3 regions of the Mameliella sp. AT18 genome follow, and region 2 is predicted to be linked to each of the others. Evidence: riboswitches for the same ligand, from Rfam matches in the RefSeq annotation. Region 2 holds a riboswitch; each other region holds the start of a gene.
What was found. A riboswitch is a leader RNA that binds a small molecule or an ion and turns the genes downstream of it on or off. The one in region 2 is predicted to bind cobalamin.
Positions count from the first base shown of each region.

Region 1: it holds a riboswitch for cobalamin, as region 2 does, so the genes downstream of both, PVW46_RS00645 (DUF1636 family protein) here and PVW46_RS04480 ((2Fe-2S) ferredoxin domain-containing protein) in region 2, are expected to answer to the same signal.
Region 3: it holds a riboswitch for cobalamin, as region 2 does, so the genes downstream of both, PVW46_RS14410 (DUF4198 domain-containing protein) here and PVW46_RS04480 ((2Fe-2S) ferredoxin domain-containing protein) in region 2, are expected to answer to the same signal.

Region 1 covers NZ_JARAMO010000007.1:14,275-17,541, reverse strand. Annotated here, with positions in the region: gene PVW46_RS28645 (DUF1289 domain-containing protein) at 1-644, opposite strand, end outside; gene cobO (cob(I)yrinic acid a,c-diamide adenosyltransferase) at 649-1,257, opposite strand; cobalamin riboswitch at 1,349-1,540, shown strand; gene PVW46_RS00645 (DUF1636 family protein) at 1,575-1,994, shown strand; gene cobW (cobalamin biosynthesis protein CobW) at 1,991-3,046, shown strand; gene cobN (cobaltochelatase subunit CobN) at 3,081-3,267, shown strand, end outside.
Region 2 covers NZ_JARAMO010000035.1:14,578-17,844, reverse strand. Annotated here, with positions in the region: gene PVW46_RS04485 (benzoate/H(+) symporter BenE family transporter) at 14-1,204, opposite strand; cobalamin riboswitch at 1,413-1,624, shown strand; gene PVW46_RS04480 ((2Fe-2S) ferredoxin domain-containing protein) at 1,716-2,435, shown strand; gene PVW46_RS04475 (ABC transporter substrate-binding protein) at 2,422-3,267, shown strand, end outside.
Region 3 covers NZ_JARAMO010000153.1:1,099-4,365, reverse strand. Annotated here, with positions in the region: gene PVW46_RS14420 (NikL family nickel/cobalt ECF transporter subunit) at 1-550, opposite strand, end outside; gene cbiM (cobalt transporter CbiM) at 547-1,164, opposite strand; gene PVW46_RS14410 (DUF4198 domain-containing protein) at 1,171-1,968, opposite strand; cobalamin riboswitch at 2,097-2,299, opposite strand; gene PVW46_RS14405 (D-lyxose/D-mannose family sugar isomerase) at 2,432-3,121, shown strand; gene PVW46_RS14400 (aldo/keto reductase) at 3,187-3,267, shown strand, end outside.

The sequences.
Region 1 (3,267 bases), on a different contig from region 2:
GTGCCTTGGCTCCGGGCCAGCCGAGTGGCAAGCGCCTTGTCGCACCGCACGGTGAACCGCGCGGCGCGGCTGCCCAGCCCAAGATCAAAGCGCAGTCCGCCTGCGTCGCGGGGCAAAAGCGCGCGATCGTCCGGACCCAGCGCGGTCAAGGATCGGGCCGGATCGCGCAGGGCGCGGCCCAGGGGCACAGCCAGGGCGATCAGTGTCGGCGCCTCCGGGCGGTCGATCTCGAAGGCGGTGAGATAGCGCGCGGCCTCCAGCCGCAGCGCGGCATTTTCCAACCGCAGGATCAGCACGCCGTCGCCGATCTGCCCCGTGCATTCGGTTCCCGGCAGGCGCGACAGCTCGCCCGAGGCGCCCCAGATCCCCGCCACGAGGCGCGCGCCTTCCTCGCCGATGCGCCGCGCCGTTTCCGTCAACAGCGTATCCCCCTGCCAGGACAGCCGGCGCGTCTTCAGCCCCATGTTCGCGGCGCGGGCGGGCAAGGCGGCCCAGACGCCGGCGCGAAAATCGTCCGAGGCGCCGCCCCAGCAGGCGATCTCGTCCAGGCTGCGGGCGCATCCCGTGCACAGCTGCGATGCCTCGTCGATCACGCAGCGGGCGACGCAGGGGCTGGCCGGGGGCAGGCGGGTCATGCGGCTCATGGGCCTAGAACTCCACGCCTTTCTGCGCCTTCACGCCGTCGCGGAAGGGATGTTTGAGCAGCTCCATCTCGGTCACCAGGTCGGCGGCCTCGATCAACTCTGGCTTGGCGTTGCGACCTGTCAGGCAGACATGGGTCATGGCCGGTTTCTGGTGCAGCAGGAACTCGACCACCTCGTCGATGTCGATGTAATCATAGCGCAGGGCGATGTTGATCTCGTCCAACAGGACGAACTGGATCTCGGGGTCGAGGATCTGCTCCTTGGCGATCTTCCAGCCGTTCTGCGCAGCGGCAATGTCTCGCTCGCGGTCCTGGGTTTCCCAGGTAAACCCCTCACCGGACACGAAGAACCGGCATTCATCGGCAAAGCGTTCACGGAGAAAGGTCTTTTCGCCGGTGTCCCAGTTGCCCTTGATGAACTGGACCACCGCGCAGGGCATGCCATGCGCGATGCAGCGCATGATCATCCCGAACCCGGCCGAGCTCTTGCCCTTGCCCTTGCCGGTGTGGACCATGATCAGACCTTTTTCCTCGGTCTTGGTCTTCATCATCTCGTCGCGGGCGGCCTTGATGCGGCGCATCTTTTCGTTGTGGCGGGTTGTGATCTCGTCCATTGCGCGCTCCGTTGATCGATTCAGGCAGGAATTGCATCCGTGTCGCGCCCCGTCAACGTGCTTCGCGATTGACATGTCCGCCCGTCTGTCGCACCACCGCCCACACGATGGTTCCCCGGAGCACCCGGGGAGGACAACAGGGAACGCGGTGAAACCCCGCGGCTGCCCCCGCAACTGTAAGCGGTGAGCGCCCTCGCAACGTGCCACTGGCCAGACCGGCCGGGAAGGCGCGGGGGTGCCGCGACCCGCGAGCCAGGAGACCTGCCATCCCAGGTGCAACTTTAATCCCGGGCGGGGTGCCCCGGAGGAGGTCGGGAATGGATCACGATACGCAACAGGGGGCGGGCCATGCGCCGGTCGAACTGCTGGTCTGCGTCAAGTGTCGGCGCGGCGAAGAGGTGCCAGAGGGCGGTCAACGCCCGGGCCAGCGCCTGCACGATGCGCTGGCGGCGCGCGAGATGCCCGAGGGGGTCACGCTGACGCCGGTGGAATGCCTGCAGAACTGCGACTACGGCTGTTCCGTCGCCATGCGCGGCGGGGCGGAACGCTGGACCTACGTCTACGGAAACCTTCACGAAGCGTCGCATCCGGACCTGCTGACCGAGGGTGTCGCGCTCTATCATGCGGCCCGTGACGGGGTGATCCCCTGGCGCGCGCGGCCCGAACATTTCAAACGCAATTGCATCGCGCGCATCCCGCCCGAACAGGCCAAAGCGCCGGAAAAGGACAAGACATGACCGATCTCGCCAAGCTTCCCGTCACCGTCATCACCGGCTTCCTCGGCTCGGGCAAGACGACGCTGATCACCCACCTGATGCAGAACCCCGGCGGCAAGCGGCTGGCCGTGGTGGTCAATGAATTCGGCGACGTGGGTGTCGATGGCGAGATCCTCAAGGGCTGTGCCATCCCCGATTGCCCGGCGGAAAACATCATGGAACTCGCCAACGGCTGCATCTGCTGCACCGTGGCCGATGATTTCATCCCGACGATCGAGGCGCTGATGGCGCTGGACCCGCGCCCGGAGCATATCCTGATCGAGACCTCGGGCCTGGCGCTGCCGAAACCGTTGCTCAAGGCCTTTGACTGGCCCGATATTCGGTCGAAGATCACCGTAGATGGCGTGATTGCCCTGGCCGATGCCGAGGCGGTGGCCTCGGGGCGGTTCGCGCCAGACGTGGCCAAGGTGGATGCGCAGCGGCTGGCGGACGATTCGCTGGATCACGAGACGCCGCTGTCGGAGGTCTTCGAGGACCAGATTTCCTGCGCTGACATTATCCTGCTGACCAAGCCGGATCTGGCGGGTCCCGAGGGCGTGGCGAAGGCCAAGGAGATCATCGCCGCCGAGGCGCCGCGTCCGCTGCCGGTGATCGAGGTGGCCGAGGGCGCCGTCGACCCGCGCGTGATCCTGGGGCTGGAAGCGGCGGCAGAAGACGACATGGACGCCCGTCCCAGCCACCATGACGACCACGATGACCACGAGCACGACGATTTCGAATCCATTGTCGTGGACATTCCCGAGGTGTCCGCCCCCGCCGACCTGGTGGCGCGGATCGAGGACCTGGCCAAGAGCCAGAACATCCTGCGGGTCAAGGGCTATGCCAGCGTTGCCGGCAAGCCGATGCGCCTGCTGGTGCAGGCGGTGGGCGCACGGGTGCGGCACCAGTACGACCGTCCGTGGCAAGCGGACGAGGCCCGCCAGGGCCGGCTTGTCGTGATCGCCGAACATGACGACATCCACCCCGAGGCGATCCGCGCCGTGCTGGGCGTGGCCACGGAGGCGGCAGAGTAGGGCGGGGGTCTCCCCGCCGCGCCGGAGCGGTGCCATGCACGTCATCTTTCGCGAAAGCCACGGCCTCGAAGAGAGCGAGACCCCGACCGACCTGGCGCAAAGCCCGGCGGACCTGGTGGTGCTGTCCTTCTCGGATTCCGACCTCGGCGCCTTTGCCGCGGGATGGGAGCGCGGCGGCGGGCGCGAGGGGCGGATGCCCTCCCTGCGTCTGGCGAATATCG
Region 2 (3,267 bases):
TATGCCTTCCCGGTTACTGCTTGACGGCCGGCTCTCGCTGCAAAAACGCCTTCAAACCCCAGATGGCGACGCCTGCAAGGACCCCCCAGAATGCGCCGCTGATCCCCAACATCGACATGCCGCTGCCAGCGATCAGGAAGGTCAGGGCAGGGGCCTCCAGCTGGTCCGCGCGGGAAAACGCGGCGGTTGTCGCGGCAACAAAGGCGGGTATCAGCGCCAGACCGGCAACGGCGGTGATGACCTCTGTCGGCGCAATGCTGGCCATCGCGGTGACACCTGTCGCGGCAAAGGCGAGCGCGACATAGCAGACACCCGAGATAATGGCCGCCCAGTAACGGCCGGACGGGTCGCGCCCGGCGTCCTCTCCGGCCATCATCGAGGCGGTGATCGCCGACATGTTGACCGGGATCGCGCCGAAAGGGGCGATGAGCAGGCTGACGATGCCGGTGCTGCGCAGCAGGAAGGGGCGGTTGACGCCATAGCCGTTCAGTTCGAGCACCGCGAAGCCCGGAATATTCTGCCCCGCCATCGTGATCAGGTAGAGCGGCAAGGCCACAGAGATTGCCGAGAGCGGGGAAAAGCTGGGCGGCACGATATCGAGCACCGGGCCCCAGGTGATCGCAGACGCGTCGGGATGTGCTGACGGGTCGACCCCCAGGAACAGCACCAGGACAAAGGCCGCCACCGCAAGCGGCATCGCGGCCAGGCGATTCCAGGCCAGGCCCACGACCCAGGCCACGACGATGGGCAGGACCAGCAGAGGCAGGTTCCCGAGCGCAAGCGCCGGCGCAAGACAGAGCTTCAGCAGGACCCCCGCCAGCAGCGCGCTTGCAATCGGCTTGGGGATTGCCGCGACGGCGCGCCCCAGGCCGGGGATGACCCCTGTCAGGACGATCAGCAGGGCGCAGATGATCAGGGCACCTACCGCCTCGCCGAACCCTCCGGCCAGCATCGCCGTTGCCGCAAGAAAGGCGGCGCCGGGTGTCGACCAGGCAACCGCGGCGGGGGTGCGCGTGACGATGGGCAGCCAGATACTGCAGATCCCCATGCCGATGGTCGCAAAGAACAGGCCGGTCGCGGCCTGGGTCTCCGAGGCGCCCATTGCCGTCAGCCCGGCCAGAACGATCGCAAAGGAGGCGGCGTAGCCGACGAAGGTGGCCAACACCCCCATGTTGAGCGCCGAAAACGAAAAATCCTTGATCATGAAAGGGTCCACTGCTGCCTGACTCGCGCTCCCTACTTGACCGAGGATGGCGCGAACCTCCAGATCAGACATCTTCGGAACGCAGGGCGGTTCACCGCGAAAATCGTCCCCGTGACAGCGACGGCGACCCTGCCGTGCGCAGGGACATGACTGCCGGCCGGTTTCCGCGACGGGGCGGCGAAGGTTCTGGACAGTGATGGTTTTCCATGTCACGAGTTGCGGCGATGGTGCTGCGTTCGGGTCAACCCCGGAGCGGCTGAAAAGGGAACACGGTGCGAGAGACCTCTCTCAATTCCGTGACTGCCCCCGCAACTGTAAGCGGTGAGCAACCCGTCAATCCACTGGATCGACTGCGATCCGGGAAGGGACGGCGCGCTTTGATCCGCGAGTCAGGAGACCTGCCATCAATTGATCGCAACCAATCGGGCGGCGGGCCCGAGGAGGACAAGATGACAGTTCCACAGTGCCCGGTCCCGTGCGCTTGCCTGTTTCCTCTGAACGAGGGCTGGGCATGGACGCATATGTATTCCTGATTTCAGCGAGTTACGTCAGCGCCACCCGGTTCCGCAAGCTGGCCGATGCTCTGGTTCAGGAAGCCCCGTGCCATGCGGTCGCCCTGCGTCTCGAAGGCGAGGGGCAGAACCTCTGGCGGGTGCTGGACGCCCTGGCCGCCGAGGGCGCCAACCGGATTCAGCTGCGGCCCATCGGCTTGCCGTTTTCACAAAGCCTGGAACGGTGGCTGCCCGGGGCGGCGGCAAGCTGGTTGCACAAGCGCGGCGAAGCGGCGCCCGAGCTGTTTTTTGCGCGCCCGGCAGAGGAAGACGCCGGCTTGGTGCGGAATGCCGCGCGGGCGCGGGTCCCGGCATCGCGCATCGCCCCTTTGCCGGACGGCGAGTTGGGCAAGGGCTGGGATGCGCCGCCGGAGTTTCGCCATCACCTGCTGGTCTGTGCCGGTCCGCGTTGCCACCTCAAGGACGCGCCTCATCTGGCCGATGTTCTCAAGGACGAACTGCGCCGGGCGGGCGTCAGCGCCGACTGCCTCGTGACGACGACCGGTTGCCTGTTTCCCTGCAACGCCGGCCCGGTGATCGTGCACTACCCCGAAGGCCATTGGTACCGGGTGACCGACGTGGCCGATGTCCGCGCGGTCGTCACCAAGGCGATCGGCGCCGGCGCACTCCCCCGACATCTTTTGATTCACAGGACCGGAGATACCCATGAACCCGTTTAAACTCAGTTTCGTCCTTGCAATGGCCGCCGGAGCTGCTGTGGCGGACCCGGTGACTGTCGAAAGCTGCGGCGCGTCCTTTACCTATGACGCGCCCCCCAGCCGGGCGATCACGCTCAACCAGCAGGCCACCGAGGTCATGCTGGCGCTTGGCCTGCAGGATCGGATAGTCGGAACCGCCTACATGGACGACGCCATCCCCGAGCAATGGCGAGCGGCCTATGACAGCGTGCCCGTGCTGGCAGAGAAATACCCCGCCGCCGAGGTCGTCCTTGCGCAAGAGCCTGACTTCCTGTTCGCGGGATTCGGGTCCGCCTTTTCCGAGGACAACCTGGGTGCCGCGCAAAAGTGGCATGACCTTGGGGTGGGCACCTACCTGGCCGATGCCTCCTGCAAGGATGCGCATCCGAAGGACGTTCCCCTGACACAGGCCCCGATCCTGCGCGACATCGAGGTGATCGGTGACATCTTTGGCGTGGCGGACCGTGCCGACGCGCTGATCGCCGAAACCCGGGCGCGCATCGACGCGGTTCAGAATGACCCGGCGGGCGGCGGTCGGACCGCGTTCATCTATGACAGCGGGACGGATACGCCCTATTCCATCGGCTGTTGCGGCGGCCCGGCGCTGCTGGCCCGTACCGCCGGCCTGCACAGCATCAGTTCCGAGGTTCAGGGCACCTGGATCGACCTTTCGTGGGAACGCGTCGTCGCCGCCGATCCCGAGGTGATCCTGCTGATCGAGGCGGATTGGTCCACCGCTGCGGACAAACGGGCCTACCTGGAAAACGATCCGGTACTGGCAGAGCTGTCGGCGGTCAGGAACGGTCGCTACGTG
Region 3 (3,267 bases), on a different contig from region 2:
GGGCGGCGATGTAGAAACCCAGCCCGAACAGCCCGAGGATATAGCCCATGCCGCCTAGGATGGTCTGCAGGTCGTTCTTTTCGCGGTAGGCGGCGATCTCGCGGCGCAGGGGGCGCATCTCGTCGCGGACGATGCGGGCGATCTCGGTGCGGTCGGCATCCGAAAGCGCGAGGCCGGGGGCGGCGGGTGCCGTCGTGGGGGCGGGCGCCGCAGGTTCCGGCGCGGCGACGCCAAGGATGCGGGCGACCTCTTCGGCAGGCATGGTCACATTGGCCAGGTGCCCGGCGCCGAGGTCCGAGCGGAAGGTATGGGCGACGGGTTCGGTCGGCGCGAAGATGAAAAACCCGTCGGCGTCGGTCACGGTCTCACCCAGCAGCGTGCCGTCGGGACCATAGACCTCGACCGGCTGGTCGGTGGCCATGTCGCCGTTGGAAAAGCCGATTTCGCCCTCGATGGCGCTGCCAGAGGGGAAGACGGCGGCGATGACCTTGTGTGCCAGTGCCGGGACGGGCAGGGCCAGCAGGCAGAGGACAAGCGCCAGCCGGATCATGCCTCGGCCTCCTTCATCGACAGGAAAAGGTCCGGTTTGACCTTGCGCGCCAGCAGGACCGCAAAGCCGGTCAACAGGCCCTCGATGACCATGATCGGCAGGTGGGCGACAAAGACAAGGTGCGCGACGGCGAGGAATTCGTCGCCCGAGAACATCAGCGAGAGGGCCACGAAGAGCGTCGTCAGGGCGGTGGCGCAGGCCCCGCCGATGCCGCCCCAGATCGCCGCCCCGACAGGACCGCCGCGCAGGATCAGCGGGCGGAAGACCAGCCCGACGAGGACCGCCGCAAGGGCAATGTTGACGGTGTTCACGCCCAGCACGGTCAGCCCGCCAAAGCCGAAAAAGACCGCCTGCAGCACCAGGCCGACGAACAGCGCCGGGAAGGCGGCCCAGCCGAGGATCAGCCCGGCCAGACCGTTGAGGATGAGATGCACCGACGACGGACCCACGGGCACATGGATCAGCGAGGTCACGAAGAAACTGGCCGAGAGCACGCCTGCCGCCGGGATACGGTCCAGCGGCAGGGCGCGCAGACCCAGGGCAATGCCGCCCGCCGCCGCCACGGCGCCGCCGATGACGACCGGGTTCGAGAGGGCTCCGTCGACGATGTGCATCTTGGGTTACTCCAGTTCCCAGGCGCGGATCCAGAGGACTGCGTCCTGGCTCAGCTCCTTGCCCTCATGCTCGGTCGCCGGACCGGACCCGAGGGCGGCAAAGCCCCAGTACCCGGCCTTGGGGATGCCGAAGGTGAAATAGCCGTTGGCGTCCGAGATCGCCACGACGGCCCCTCCGGGCGGCGGGCTGGCCACGGGGGCGGTGGCGGCGGATCCGTCCATGTCCGGTTCGGCCGCCATGTACTCGATCTCGATTTCCGCGCCGGCGACGGGTTCACCATCGGCCAGCACCTGCCCGGTGAAGGTGGACCCGGCGATGATGTTGTAGGGCTTGTTCAGGGGCAGGATCTCGGTGGGCAGGCCCACGGGCGCCATCCAGTCGGTCGGCAGCGTGTTGCGGTTCAGCACGGACTTGGTGAACTGCTGGATGTACTTGTCCTCGGATTCCTCGAAATAGGGCTGGGGCACCGTCACCAGCACATAGTCGCCAGACCGTTTCACCGGGACCGAACCCAGGAAGGCGGCAGCGGAATTGCTGGCGCCGGTAAAGGTGATCGGCTGCAACGTGTCCATCAGGTCGGTCTTTTCGCCGCGATGGATGACATAGAACTCCTGCGGGCGCTCCAGGTCCATAACATGGCCGTTTTCGAAGGGGTGCCAGAACACCAGCTTGACCGGCACGTCACCGGGACGGTCGATCAGCGCGTCGGTGGTGTATTCCAGCAGGAAATGCGCGGGTGCCGCCGTGGGCAACGCCAGGAGCGCGCCAACAAGGGCCTGTTTTCCGAGGGTAAAAAAAGTCACTGATATCGTCCTTGTCCAGTCTGCGCCATCCCCGGCGCAATGCGGTGGAGACGTGGGACAAGGCGGCCGGGGTCCGAACAGGACACAGGCCAGACGCTCACCCCGACGTCCGGTGGAGCCGTGGCCATCTGGGCCGCGGGTGTCCGGCAGGTCTCCTGACTCGCGGGTCGTTGCCTGGGCCTGCCTTCCCGGATTGCTCCAGTGGCGTCTTGGCCCGGCTCTCCGCTTACAGTTGCGGGGGCAGTTGCCGGATTGGCGCGGATGCGCCGCACGGCATTCCCTCTTTCCCCCGGAAAGTCGCCTTTCCGGGACCGGTCACGGTTCTGTGTGTGACAGGTTCGCCAATGCGGGGCAATGGTCAAAGTGACATGCGCGGTCCCTCGTTCGGGTAGTTGGTTGACGGAACCGAGTCGGTGGCGGATAGCTGTCACAAAGCCGCTATCGCTAACGGGAGGACTGGGGCATGAAACGGTCACGCATCAACGCCATCATGACGGAGGCGGACGAGATGATCCGTCGCCACGGGTTCACCCTGCCGCCCTTTGCGCAATGGTCGCCAGAGGCCTTCGTGGCGCAGGCGGGCGCGGCGCGGCATGTCATCGACTCTCGTTGTGGTTGGGACATCACCGACTATGGCGCCGGGCGCTATGACGAGATGGGGCTGTTCCTGTTCACCCTGCGCAACGGGCTGCTGTCGGACCTGACCTCGGGGCGGGGGATGTGCTACGCGGAAAAGCTGCTGATCTCGAAACAGGACCAGCTTTCGCCGATGCACACCCATGTCATCAAGGCCGAGGACATCATCAACCGGGGCGGCGCGACACTGGTGGTGGAGCTGTACGGATCTGACGACCAGGGCAATTTTGCCGAGGATCGCGGCGGCACCGTGATGTGTGACGGGATCGTGCACGACTATGTGGCGGGCGAAAAGCTGCAACTGGCGCCGGGCGAAAGCGTGACCCTGCGGCCCGGCGACTGGCACGCCTTCTGGGGCGAGGGCGGCGACGTGCTGATCGGCGAGGTCAGCACCGTGAACGACGACGAGACCGACAACATCTTTCGTGAACCGATCGGGCGCTTTTCCGACATCGAAGAGGACGAGGCGCCGCTGCACCTGCTGGTCAGCGACTACAAGGCCTGGCTGGGGGCCTGAGGCCGGGACTTGCCAATGCGGGAGGCGGGCGCCACTCTGCGCCCGTCGGCAAGAGGGGGCAGGACATGCTGAGACGGGCACTAGGACAGGGCGGGCCGGAGGTATCGGCGCTGGGCATCGGGGCGATGTCCTTTGCGGGCTTTTAC